Regions from separate parts of the Vibrio sp. TRT 17S01 genome, predicted to be linked through region 2. Evidence: predicted binding sites of a transcription regulator. Region 2 holds the regulator's gene; the other holds the start of a gene.

Region 1 (7,078 bases), on a different contig from region 2:
GAGCCGATTCGTTATATTGCTGAAGAGATGCGGGAGGTATTTGAGTCTAATCTTAACATGGTCATTGATCTTCCTAAGGGAGCAGGTATAACTCGTTGCGATCTTATGCTGAGATTGCCTGATAAGAGAGTTTGCCAAATTGAGATGGCATTCAGTAAATTACTTTTTCAGCAACAACACCTTATTATCATGTCGATGACAGATATCAGTGAACGTAAGCAGCTCGAAAAGAAACTCAAAAACCTTGCTGAAACCGATCCTTTAACAGGAGCTTTTAATCGAAGAAGTTTCTTAACCCAGACTGAAAGAGCAGTTCATACTTGCCAGCGCTGGCGAACACCTTTAACGGTTATGCTTATTGATATTGATTTCTTTAAGCAAGTGAATGATAGTTTTGGTCATGCGGCTGGAGATGAGGTTTTGATCGCGCTGGTTAGCCATTTACAACAGTCCACGCGAGATATGGATATTCTCGGTCGATTGGGTGGTGAGGAATTTGCCTTGGTCTTACCGAATACAGATAAAAATCTAGGTTACGACATAGCAGAGCGACTTAGAAAAGACATTGAAGCGATGGCAGTCCGTCATGAAGAAAAGGTTCTGAAAATCACTGTGAGTATAGGTATGACAACCATTCCCTATGCAGACTTATCGACGCCATTTGATGAAGTAATGAAGCAGGTTGATGGATTTCTTTATTGTGCGAAGAAAAATGGGCGGAATCGCATCGTTCACAACCATTAAGGGCCACACGTGGCCCTTATTCGATGAGTTACTCTTTCTCTGCGTTTTTCGCTTTTTCAATCATTGGCGTAATCGTTGAGCCTTGAATCAAAATAGAAAAAACAACGACAGCATAGGTCATTACCAATACAATTTCTTTTACATCAATAAGCTTATCAGGGATAACCCAAATGCCAGAAGGAATGGATAATGCCATTGCCAATGCCAATCCGCCCCGTAAGCCACCCCAAGTTAAGATCTTGACTGACCAAGGGTTATAACTACGAAAACGTTTAAAACCGATATAGGATAAGAAAACACTTAGGTATCGAGCTGACAGAACAAGCGGGACTGCAAATGCCATTAAAATCCAATCTTCTTTGTGAAATTCAAACAGCAGCATAGACATACCAATCAATAAGAAAAGCACGCCATTCAAAAATTCATCGACCAGTTCCCAGAAATGATCGAGGTGATCTTCACTCTCTTTGGAAAAGCCAATGAAACGCGTCCAGTTGCCAATCATGATACCTGATACCACCATGGCTAGAGGACCAGATACGTGAAGATACTCTGCAAATGCATATCCAGCGGTTGGAATGCCAATGGTAAGAAGAAGCTCCATCGAGTGATCATCAGTTGCGCTGATTAGGTAATGGAAAACGAGTCCTAATACAAAGCCATAAACGATACCACCAAGGGCTTCCTGAGCAAACAGCATCGTAACGCTACCCACTGTTGGCGCTTCGTTTCCAAAAGCAATCGTAAATAAAGTAACAAAAATGACGAGACCGAAGCCGTCATTGAATAATGACTCACCTTCAATTTGTGTCGAGATACGTCTTGGTGCATTGAGTTTTTTTACGATAGCAAGCACCGCTATTGGGTCGGTTGGCGAGATCAGTGCACCAAACAATAAGCAGTATACTAAGTCGAAATTGACTCCAATGATTTGGCAGAATCCATAGAGAACAAAACCAATAAAAAAGGTTGAAAATAACGTTGCACCTAATGCCAATACCGTGATTTCCCATTTTTGATCTTTCAGGTTGGGTAGTTTGATCCCCAATCCTCCAGCAAACAAAAGGAAGCCTAATATCCCTTTAAGCAAAAAGTCTTCGAAATTAATACTAGAAACTGTTTGCGTGGCGATTTCAGTTAACTGAAACCAATCATTTTGACCAGCAACTAGAATTAATAGTGACAGAACCATCGAACCTGCTGTTATTGCGATGGTTGTCTGCATTTTACCTATCTTACTGTTTACAAAAGCAATCAACATTGCAGCAGCCGATAGAAAGCAAAGGGTATAATAGACCGACATGTGTTTCTCTGGATGTAACAAAATGTGAATGGAATTCTCTGCCTATGATGACTAAATAGCAAACACTTTTTGGTTATTATTTTACAAGCAAACAGGAGTGAGAATATTAATGTTTTAGACGTCTAGACTCCTTTAGTTTGTATGATAGGATGGAGAGATAACTAAAGGAATGAGGCTGTACTGTGGGAAGTAATGTAAGACAACAGATTGAAGCTCAATTAAAGCAACGTATTTTGCTGATCGATGGTGGTATGGGCACCATGATTCAGGGATACAAACTTGAAGAGCAAGACTATCGAGGAGAGCGCTTTGCGGATTGGCACTGTGATCTAAAAGGCAACAACGATTTGTTGGTGCTCACTCAGCCTCAATTGATTAAGGAAATTCACAGCGCTTACTTAGAAGCTGGCGCTGATATTCTTGAGACAAACACCTTTAACGCGACGACGATTGCGATGGCTGACTATGAAATGGAAAGCCTGAGTGAGGAAATCAACTTCGCTGCTGTAAAGCTTGCGCGTGAAGCCGCTGATGAGTGGACGGCAAAAACGCCAGAGCGCCCACGTTATGTCGCGGGTGTGCTTGGCCCAACAAACCGTACTTGTTCTATCTCCCCTGATGTAAATGACCCAGGCTATCGTAACGTCAGCTTCGATGAGCTTGTTGAAGCTTATTCAGAATCCACTCGAGCGCTGATCAAAGGTGGCTCTGATCTTATTCTGATCGAGACCATCTTCGATACGCTTAACGCTAAAGCTTGTGCCTTCGCGGTTGATAGTGTTTTCGAAGAACTAGGTATCGAGTTACCAGTGATGATCTCCGGTACCATTACCGATGCTTCTGGACGTACGCTTTCTGGTCAAACAACGGAAGCCTTCTATAACTCTCTTCGTCATGTTAATCCGATTTCATTTGGTTTGAATTGTGCGCTAGGTCCTGACGAACTACGCCCATACGTAGAAGAGCTTTCTCGTATTTCTGAATCTTTTGTTTCTACTCACCCAAATGCGGGTCTACCGAATGCGTTTGGTGAGTATGACCTTTCACCTGAAGATATGGCGGAACACGTTAAAGAGTGGGCGGAGAGTGGTTTCCTCAACCTAATTGGTGGTTGTTGTGGTACCACGCCAGAGCATATTCGCCATATGGCAATGGCAGTTGAAGGCGTGAAACCTCGTGATCTGCCTGAGCTTACGGTTGCGTGTCGTTTATCCGGTCTTGAGCCTCTTACGATTGAAAAAGAGACGTTGTTTATCAACGTGGGTGAGCGGACTAACGTAACTGGTTCTGCTCGATTTAAGCGTCTGATCAAAGAAGAGCTCTACGATGAAGCGCTGGAAGTTGCTCGTCAGCAAGTTGAGAACGGCGCTCAGATCATCGACATCAACATGGATGAAGGCATGTTGGATGCCGAAGCCTGTATGGTTCGCTTCCTCAACCTATGCGCATCTGAGCCAGAGATCTCCAAAGTGCCTATCATGGTCGACTCTTCTAAATGGGAGGTTATTGAGGCGGGCCTGAAGTGTATTCAAGGCAAGGGCATCGTAAACTCCATCTCTTTGAAAGAAGGTAAAGAGAAGTTTGTTGAGCAAGCAAAACTGATTCGTCGCTATGGTGCTGCAGTTATCGTTATGGCGTTCGACGAAGTTGGTCAGGCAGAAACACGTGAACGTAAGCTCGAAATCTGTACCAACGCTTACCGTATCTTGGTTGATGAAGTCGGCTTCCCACCAGAAGACATCATCTTTGACCCGAACATCTTTGCAGTTGCGACGGGTATCGAAGAGCACAACAACTACGCTGTGGATTTCATCGAAGCGGTTGCAGACATTAAGCGCGACTTACCTCACGCGATGATCTCTGGTGGTGTGTCTAACGTTTCCTTCTCATTCCGCGGCAATAACTACGTTCGTGAAGCGATTCATGCGGTGTTCCTATACCACTGTTTTAAAAATGGTATGGACATGGGCATTGTGAACGCGGGTCAGTTAGAAATTTACGATAACGTTCCAGACAAACTGCGTGAAGCGGTAGAAGACGTGGTTCTTAACCGCCGTGATGATTCGACCGAGCGACTACTTGACATCGCTGCAGAATACGCAGGTAAAGGCGTTGGTAAAGAAGAAGATGCTTCTGCACTAGAGTGGCGTACTTGGGCGGTAGAAAAACGTCTAGAGCATGCATTGGTTAAAGGCATTACTGAATTCATCGTTGAAGATACCGAAGAAGCTCGCCTTAATGCTTCTAAGCCACTTGAAGTCATTGAAGGTCCATTGATGGACGGCATGAACGTGGTGGGTGACTTATTTGGTGAAGGTAAGATGTTTCTTCCTCAGGTAGTGAAATCTGCGCGTGTTATGAAGCAAGCTGTAGCACACTTAGAGCCTTTTATTAATAAAGAGAAGCAAGCGGGTTCTTCCAACGGCAAGATCTTACTGGCTACGGTAAAAGGTGACGTGCACGATATCGGTAAGAACATTGTTGGCGTGGTTCTGCAATGTAACAACTACGAGATCATCGATCTTGGCGTCATGGTGCCATGTGAGAAGATCCTCAAGGTAGCCAAAGAAGAAAACGTCGACATTATTGGTCTTTCTGGTTTGATCACACCGTCTCTCGATGAAATGGTCCATGTCGCGAAAGAAATGGAACGTCTTGATTTCGATCTTCCACTTCTGATTGGTGGTGCAACAACATCCAAAGCGCATACAGCGGTTAAGATTGAGCAGAACTACAAACATCCAGTGGTTTACGTCAATAACGCTTCTCGTGCGGTTGGTGTATGTACATCATTACTTTCAGACGAACTTCGTCCTGGCTTTGTTGAAAAACTGGATGCGGACTATGAGCGCGTGCGTGATCAGCATAACCGTAAGAAGCCGCGCACTAAGCCTGTTACTTTAGAAGAAGCACGAGCGAACAAAGTCGCGATTGATTGGGATAAGTATACGCCTCCTGCTCCTGTGAAGCCGGGCATCCATATCTTTGATGACTTTGAAGTGTCTACTTTGCGTAAGTACATCGACTGGACACCTTTCTTTATGACTTGGTCACTAGTCGGTAAGTACCCAACAATCTTTGACCATGAAGAAGTGGGTGAAGAGGCTCAACGCCTGTACAAAGACGCTAATGAGTTATTGGATCGTGTTGAGCGTGAAGGCTTACTCAAAGCGCGAGGTATGTGTGGTCTGTTCCCTGCAGCAAGCGTGGGTGATGATATCGAAGTCTACACCGACGAATCGCGTACAGAAGTGGTGAAAGTGCTGCATAACTTGCGCCAACAAACAGAGAAACCAAAAGGCTTCAACTATTGTCTGTCTGATTATGTTGCACCGAAAGAGTCGGGTAAGAAGGATTGGGTTGGTGCTTTTGCTGTCACCGGCGGTATTGGTGAGCGTGAACTTGCTGATGAATACAAAGCGCAAGGTGATGATTACAATGCCATTATGATCCAAGCGGTAGCGGACCGTCTGGCGGAAGCATTTGCTGAGTATCTACATGAGCGTGTGCGTAAAGAGATTTGGGGTTACGCTGCGGATGAAGCTCTGTCGAATGAAGAACTCATTCGTGAGAAATACCAAGGTATTCGTCCTGCTCCTGGCTATCCTGCCTGTCCAGAGCATACTGAGAAAGGACCGCTTTGGGAGCTTATGAATGTTGAAGAAAATATTGGTATGTCACTGACGTCGAGCTATGCGATGTATCCAGGTGCATCCGTATCGGGTTGGTACTTCTCGCATCCTGACTCTCGTTACTTTGCTATTGCGCAAATCCAGCAAGATCAAGTAGAGAGCTACGCAGATCGTAAAGGTTGGGATATGCTCGAAGCAGAAAAGTGGTTAGGGCCAAATATTAATGGTTAATCGGACTACCTAAACCAAAAGCGCAGCCATCTGGCTGCGCTTTTTAGTTTTGATTAAATAGATTAAATCATGATGGTGGCTAATCCGAGAAAGACAGATAAGCCAATCACATCTGTTACTGTTGTGAGAGCCATCCCCCCAGCTAACGCAGGGTCGATATTCATTTTCTTGAGTAAAATTGGGATGGTTACGCCCGCAATACCAGCGACTAATAGGTTGGTCATCATGGCTGCAGCAATAATGCCGCCAAGCATCCAGTTACCTTTCCAAGCGATAACGATGCCACCAATAATGAGAGCCCACATGACACCATTTAAGAATCCAATCGCGGCTTCTTTTAGCAATAGCTCGCGTTTATTGGAATCACCGATGTGTCCAAGCGCTAAGCCTCGGATCACCAGAGCCACGGTTTGGTTACCTGCAACTCCTCCCATTGAAGGAACAATCGTCATCAATACTGCAATTGCAGCCATTTGATCTAAAGTGGCTTCAAACATGTTAGATACTGATGCAGCCGCCAATGCAGCTAATACGTTTGCTCCTAACCAAATGCTTCGCTTTCTAGCGGATTTGACAACCGGCGCAAAGGTATCTTCATCATCGTCCATACCCGCCATACTCATCATAGAGTGTTCTGCGTCTTCACGGATAACATCAACCACATCATCAATGGTAATACGACCGACGAGCTGTTGGTTTTCATCGATAACCGGAGCTGAAACCCAGTTTCGACGCTCAAACAAGCTTGCTACGTCAGAGTCGCTGGTGGTCACCTCAATTGCATCGTCCACATCTTCCATGACATCGCAGACTTTAATATCAGGTTGTGTTGTCAGTAGCGCAGTCAAAGGCAGCTCACCGATCAAGCGACTTTCTTCATCAATTACATAGAGAGCATCGGTTGCCTCAGGAAGCTCGCCTCTCATGCGTAAATAACGTAAGACAACATCAACATCAACATCACCACGGATAGTGATGACATCAGTGTTCATTAACCCGCCAGCAGTGTCTTCTGGATACGAAAGGGCCGTTTCAACACGCAGACGATCGGCGGCATCCATTTGTGAGAGTACTTCTCTGGAGACGTCGTCAGGAAGGCTACGTAAGACGTAAGCAACGTCATCCGTATCCATCCCTTCTGTGGCTTCTGCCAAGGTTTCTGGGGCCA
Region 2 (7,078 bases):
CAACTTGTTCTTGCGGTAACTCTTTTGAGTTCAAATCAACTCTAGCTAAAGAGTCTATCCACCTAGACGTATGTGACAAATGTCACCCATTCTACACTGGTAAGCAACGTATCGTTGATACAGGCGGCCGTGTTGATCGCTTCAACAAGCGTTTCGGTGCTCTATCAAGCAAGAAATAATTTCTGCTTTATAGCTAAAATTGAAAAGGACGCTACGGCGTCCTTTTTTGATCCCTATATCACTCATTTCTTTCTCACTTTCCCCTCGCCCATCATCCAATCGCAATAAATCTGGTCTAATCTGTAGAGAGTCTGCGCATTTTGCTGATATGAGTCGCATTCTTACCTTTGCAGCTTGACTGGCTTCTACTAGAATGAACTCCCTTGTTAATCATAAAGTCAAACGAGTACCCACATCTATGTCCGATGACAACCACCAAGAACTGAGCCCAGAAGAACAATTCCGCCAACAGGCTCTGGATTACCATGCTTACCCAACCGCGGGTAAGATTGCCGTTGAACTGACCAAGCCTGCTGAAACAGCGAATGATCTGGCATTGGCGTACAGCCCAGGCGTTGCTGAGCCAGTGCGTGAAATCGCACAAAATGCAGATAACGTCTATAAGTACACGGCGAAAGGTAACATGGTAGCAGTGATCTCAAATGGTACTGCGATTCTTGGTCTCGGCAACCTTGGACCACTGGCATCAAAACCAGTGATGGAAGGCAAATCGCTATTATTTAAGCGCTTTGCAGGTCTAGACTCGATTGACATTGAAGTTAAGCACCGCACTATCGATGAGTTCGTCGATACCGTCGCTAACATTGCAGACACGTTTGGTGGCATTAACCTCGAAGACATCAAAGCACCAGATTGTTTTGAAATTGAAAAGCGTTTGATTGAACGCTGCGATGTCCCTGTTTTCCATGACGACCAGCACGGTACAGCGATCGTTACGGCAGCAGGTATGCTTAATGCAATTGAGCTTCAGGGTAAAAAGCTTGAAGAAGCAACGATCGTCTGTTTAGGTGCTGGTGCGGCAGCCGTGGCATGTATGGAGCTACTGATAAAATGTGGTGCAATGCGTGAAAAAATCTACATGCTTGACCGTAAAGGTGTTATCCACACTCGCCGCGATGACTTGAACGAATACAAGCAACTATTTGCGAACAACACAGACAAACGCACACTGGAAGATGTCATTGAAGGTGCCGATCTGTTCTTAGGCGTATCTGGTCCAAATCTGCTTCCAGCCGAAGCTTTGAAGCTGATGGCAGACAAACCAGTCGTCTTCGCCTGCTCAAACCCAGATCCAGAGATCAAACCAGAACTGGCACACGAAGTACGTGATGACTTGATTATGGGAACAGGCCGCTCAGACTATCCAAACCAAGTGAATAATGTATTGTGCTTCCCATTCATCTTCCGCGGTGCATTGGATGTTCGTGCCAGTGAAATTAATGATGAAATGAAACTCGCTGCAGTTGATGCGATCCGTGAGCTAGCGAAAGAAGCCGTTCCTGCTGATGTACTCAAAGCTGCTGGGGTTGATAAACTGGAATTTGGTCCGGGTTACATCATTCCAAAACCAATGGACCCACGCTTACTGCCACGTGTGGCTAAAGCCGTCGCACAAGCCGCGGTTGATTCAGGTGTGGCTCGAATTGAGATGCCAGAAAACTACATGGCATGAATTATCTCAATAAAAAACCGCTGATAGTCTCAGCGGTTTTTTATTGTTCTTATCGATAGACAAGACATCGGCTTCCAGCGAAAAACGGTGCGTATTGTTAGTTATTCTTCATCGAACGCTTCAAACTCAATGCCCATCTCGGTCATCAGTTTCTTCACTTCTGCCGGAATATCGTCTGGACGATCTTTACGTAAATCTTCATCCGTTGGCAGTGGCTGACCCGTGTAGGCATGTAAAAACGCTTCACATAACAACTCGCTGTTTGTCGCGTGGCGCAAATTATTGATCTGACGGCGAGTACGCTCATCAGTTAGCACCTTCAGCACTTTCAAAGGAATAGAAACAGTAATTTTTTTCACCTGTTCACTTTTCTTACCATGCTCCGCGTATGGGCTTATATATTCCCCATTCCAATCAGCCATTGCGCACCTTCATTATCATCAGTTATATAAAAATCACAAACCGAGATTTTAGCGGGATCTAAGGCTATAAGCAAAGACATATAGACGTCTAGAAGTGTTGACGTCTTCATTTTTGAGAAGTAAAGTTGTGAGATAAGGATTAAGAATACGTGATTTGCTGTTAACAGGTATAACCAAATTCAGCAAAGTTGCAATGTATTACTGTTTAAAAATCACCACAGTTCGAAAGGAAACATCTATGAGCACCCGCAAACCAGCCACTATCGCGGTACGTACTGGTATCGAGTCCGACACTCAACATCATGCCGTTGTGCCACCTATTTACCTCTCGACAAATTATGGATTTCCCGCCTTTGGTGAAGTGCCGACATACGATTACACCCGCTCGGGTAACCCCAATCGTGGCCTGTTAGAAACCGCTTTGTTTGAGCTGGAGTCAGGTAAAGGCGCCGTGGTAACCAATTGTGGAACCTCTGCCTTAAACTTGTGGGTCTCCGCCTTTCTTGGCCCTGACGATCTGATCGTCGCGCCTCACGACTGCTACGGTGGCACATACCGCCTGTTCAATACACGCTCACAAAAAGGTGACTTTAAGGTCTTGTTTGTTGATCAATCAGATGAACAAGCATTCGAAGCTGCTATCGCTCTTAAGCCTAAATTGATTTTACTTGAAACGCCTTCTAACCCTTTGGTGCGCGTTGTCGATATCGCGAAAGTATGCGAGCAAGCCAAACAAGTTGGCGCATTGGTTGCGGTCGATAATACCTTTTTGACTCCTGTATTCCAAAAGCCCCTCGAGCTAGGTGCTGATTTTGTTATTCATTCAACAACCAAGTACATCAATGGTCATTCCGATGTCATTGGTGGCGTGGTGATCACTAAAACCGAAGAACACGCAGAAGAGCTGGCTTGGTGGGGAAACTGCATTGGCGCCACCGGAACACCGTTTGATAGCTATATGACTCTGCGCGGTATACGCACATTAGGCGCACGTATGCGCGTTCACGAAGAAAGCTCTCGTGATATTCTTAATTACCTACAACAACAGGAACTCGTTGGCACCATCTACCACCCTAGCCTGCCAAATCATCCTGGCCACGAGATTGCAAAGAAACAGCAATCTGGTTTTGGCTCAATGTTAAGTTTCGAATTTGCAGGCAGCTTTGAGCAACTAACATTCTTTGTTAGCGAGCTGGAGCTCTTCTCTCTTGCAGAATCTTTAGGTGGCGTAGAAAGTTTGATTTGTCATCCAGCGTCCATGACACACCGCGCAATGGGTGAAGAGGCACTGGCCGAAGCGGGGGTTTCTCAACAATTGCTGCGCTTATCCGTTGGCCTAGAAGATGCGCAGGATCTAATCGATGATCTCCAACAAGCCTTTGCAAAAGCGAAGGAGTACCAGTAATGAGCCAGCCTCGTCAATTGCATAAATTTGGTGGTAGTAGCTTAGCAAACCCTGCATGCTACCGCCGAGTTGCTAATATCTTAAAAGAGTATTCGGACAGCGAAGATTTGATTGTGGTCTCGGCGGCTGGCAAAACCACCAATCGATTGATTGCATTTCTCGAAGCGCTCAATAAAGATGGCCGCTTAGCACATGAAGCGCTACAAGAGCTGCGCCATTTTCAGAGTGAATTGATTGAGTCGCTGATCACAACCAATACCCGTACTGAATTACTGTCACTATTGCATGATGAGTTCAGCACTTTAGGCGAGCTTACTGCACCATTGAGTGCAGCAGAGCAAGCCAATGTGCTTGGACATGGCGAAGTCTGGTCATCGCGCCTACTGGCAGCCCTATTAACTCAGAACGAGCTGCCCGCCGTCGCACAAGATGCACGCGCTTTTCTCAGAGCTGAGCCCGGTACACAGCCTGAGGTTGACCGCGGTGCTTCATACCCATTGTTGAAAGAAACCCTCGCCCAACATGTCCAACATCGCGTCGTGATCACCGGATTTATGGCACAAAGCGAGCGTGGTGATACCGTCTTGCTCGGCCGGAATGGCTCTGATTACTCCGCCACTGTTATTGGTGCATTGGCTGATGCAAGCAAGGTAACCATTTGGAGTGATGTGGCTGGGGTTTATAGCGCGGATCCACGATTAGTCAGCGATGCTTGTTTACTTCCTTTACTGCGCCTTGATGAAGCCAGCGAATTGGCTCGTCTTGCCGCCCCAGTGCTCCATAGCCGAACTTTACAGCCTGTTGCTCAAAGTACTATGGATTGTCACTTACGCTGCAGCTATGAGCCGGAATCCGGTTCAACTAGAATCGAACGCGTGTTGGCTTCTGGCCGCGGTGCAAAAATCATCTCTTCACTTGATGAAGTGATGCTGATCCGGCTGCATTTTGCTTCCGGCCATGACTTTATCCGCCAGCAACAGGAAGTTTTAGCAGGTCTAAAACGAGCACAGCTCGAACCACTTGCTTTTGAAACTCAAACGGATCAGCACACATTAAACCTTGCTTACACCTCTGAAATTGTGAATGGCGCACTCAGCCACCTACAAGATGTAGCAACCGAAGCAGAAATCAAACTGAAAGAAGGTTATTCGCTTGTGGCAGCCGTTGGGGCTGGCGTGACGAAAAACCCAAATCATTGCTATGGGTTTTATCAGCAGCTAAAGCACGCACCGGTTGAGTTTATCTCTGAGTCAGAGTCTGGACTCAGTCTGGTTGCTGTTCTACGCACTGTCGATACCAAACCCTTGGTTAAAGGTATCCACACACAGCTGTTTCAAGCTCAGAAACGCGTCGCTGTCGCACTGTGCGGCAAAGGAAATATAGGTTCCAGTTGGTTAACTCTTTTTGCGGAACAAAAGCGTGATTTAGAAAAGCGCCGTGGCATGAACTTTGAGTTAGTAGCCGTCATTGATAGCCAAACCTATTGGTATAACCCAAACGGTATCGATGCCAATTCGGTAGCAGCACGATTCGATGAAGAAGCCATCGAATATCAGAATTTTTCTTGGATTGAGCAATTAGGAGCGATTCAGGGTTATGACGATCTCGTGGTACTTGATGTGACCGCAAGCCAAGAGCTCGCTGAACGTTACCTAGATATTGCCCAACAAGGTATGCACCTAATATCAGCAAACAAAGTCGCTGGTTCGGCTTCTAGCCGCTATTACCATGACGTAAAAGATGCGTTTGCCAAGATCAACCGTCACTGGCTCTACAATGCAACCGTCGGCGCTGGATTACCTATTAACCATACGGTAAGAGACTTGCGCGAAAGTGGCGATGAAATCCTAGCACTCTCCGGGATCTTCTCCGGCACCTTGTCTTGGTTGTTCCAACAATACGATGGCAGTGTTCCATTCGCAGAGTTAGTCGATCTTGCTTGGCAACAAGGACTTACCGAACCGGATCCTCGCAGCGACTTAGATGGCTCCGATGTGATGCGAAAGTTGGTGATCCTCGCACGTGAGTCAGGATTAGATATCGAACCAGAAGCGGTCAAAGTAGAAAGCTTAGTTCCGCAAGAATTAGCCGGGTTATCACTGGATGACTTCCTTGATAAAAGCCAACTATTAAGTGAGCTACTCGCAGAGCGGTTAGAAAAAGCCCAGCGTGAAGATAAAGTGCTGCGTTACATTGCACGTTTAGAGAAAAACGGCACGGCAACCGTTGGAGTCGAAGCATTGAATAAAGAACATGCTTTGGCAAACCTCCTGCCATGCGACAACATCTTTGCGATTGAAAGTAAGTGGTATAAAGATAATCCACTGGTTATTCGAGGACCGGGCGCGGGGCGCGAAGTCACTGCAGGAGCAATCCAATCCGATCTCAACCTACTTTCTAGTTTGTTATAATCGATATGAAAGGCTTTGGCACTCGTCGAAGCCTTTTTCTTTTCCCTCGCATTTAGACGATTTTACTCAACATCTGCCCCGAACTTGAGTTACCTTAATTATCAACTTGAAAAAAATTCATAATCACATTATTGACATTAAAACGTATTCATTACATTCTTTGGACATATAGACGTCTAAACGTCAGTTTAAAGATTTGGAAGTTTGGGTAGTGGACGCTACCACAGGGAGAGTAAGATGGGATACACGCACGCCAGTCATATCGACGCACTAAACCAGAATATCGCGGAACTCGCTGATGATATCAACGTTTCTTTCGAGTTTTTTCCTCCAAGCAGCGAAAAAATGGAAGAAACACTCTGGAACTCTGTTCACCGCTTAAAAACACTGCAACCAAAATTTGTATCGGTTACCTACGGAGCAAACTCTGGTGAGCGTGATCGTACCCACTCCATCATTAAAGAAATCAAGTCAGAGACAGGGCTGGTAGCCGCTCCTCATCTAACTTGTATCGACGCTTCTCGTGAAGAATTGATTAAAATTGCTGACGATTACTGGGCAAATGGCATTGAAAGCATCGTTGCTCTGCGCGGTGATATTCCACCCGGTGGCGGCGCGCCTGATATGTACGCATCCGATCTTGTGGAACTGCTCAAATCTCGCCATGATTTTGATATATCCGTCGCAGCTTTTCCAGAAGTTCACCCTGAAGCCAAAAGCGCACAAGCCGATCTATTGAATCTAAAACGTAAAGTTGAAGCCGGTGCTAACCGCGCTATTACTCAGTTCTTTTTTGATGTAGAGAGCTATCTTCGATTTCGTGATCGCTGCGTTGCTGCGGGCATTGATGTTGAAATCGTACCGGGCATTCTGCCAGTTTCAAACTTCAAACAAGCATCTCGTTTCGCTGCTCAGAATAATGTCAAAGTTCCGGGCTGGATGGCAAAACAATTTGAAGGTCTGGATGATGACCCAACAACGCGCCAACTGGTTGGTGCAAGCCAAGCAATTGATATGGTGCGTGTGTTAAGCCGCGAAGGCGTAAAGGACTTCCACTTCTACACACTAAACCGAGCAGAAATGACCTATGCTCTGTGCCACACCCTAGGTGTACGACCAAAAGCTTAAGCTAAATTAACTCTCTCGA

What was found. Region 2 encodes MetJ, which represses methionine synthesis genes. Its sites were predicted from a motif close to TTAGACNTNTANANGTCTAA; they were not measured.
Region 1: the regulator MetJ is predicted to act here: its motif matches at 2,162-2,181, upstream of metH (methionine synthase).

What each region holds. Positions count from the first base shown of each region.
Region 1 is NZ_JBNJOG010000024.1:13,707-20,784, reverse strand. It holds gene ACQEXS_RS21260 (diguanylate cyclase) at 1-744, shown strand, start outside; gene ACQEXS_RS21255 (cation:proton antiporter) at 773-2,047, opposite strand; gene metH (methionine synthase) at 2,230-5,910, shown strand; gene mgtE (magnesium transporter) at 5,973-7,078, opposite strand, start outside.
Region 2 is NZ_JBNJOG010000007.1:139,404-146,481, reverse strand. It holds gene rpmE (50S ribosomal protein L31) at 1-179, shown strand, start outside; gene ACQEXS_RS12970 (malic enzyme-like NAD(P)-binding protein) at 419-1,693, shown strand; gene metJ (met regulon transcriptional regulator MetJ) at 1,795-2,115, opposite strand; gene ACQEXS_RS12960 (O-succinylhomoserine (thiol)-lyase) at 2,354-3,520, shown strand; gene ACQEXS_RS12955 (bifunctional aspartate kinase/homoserine dehydrogenase II) at 3,520-5,931, shown strand; gene metF (methylenetetrahydrofolate reductase) at 6,169-7,059, shown strand.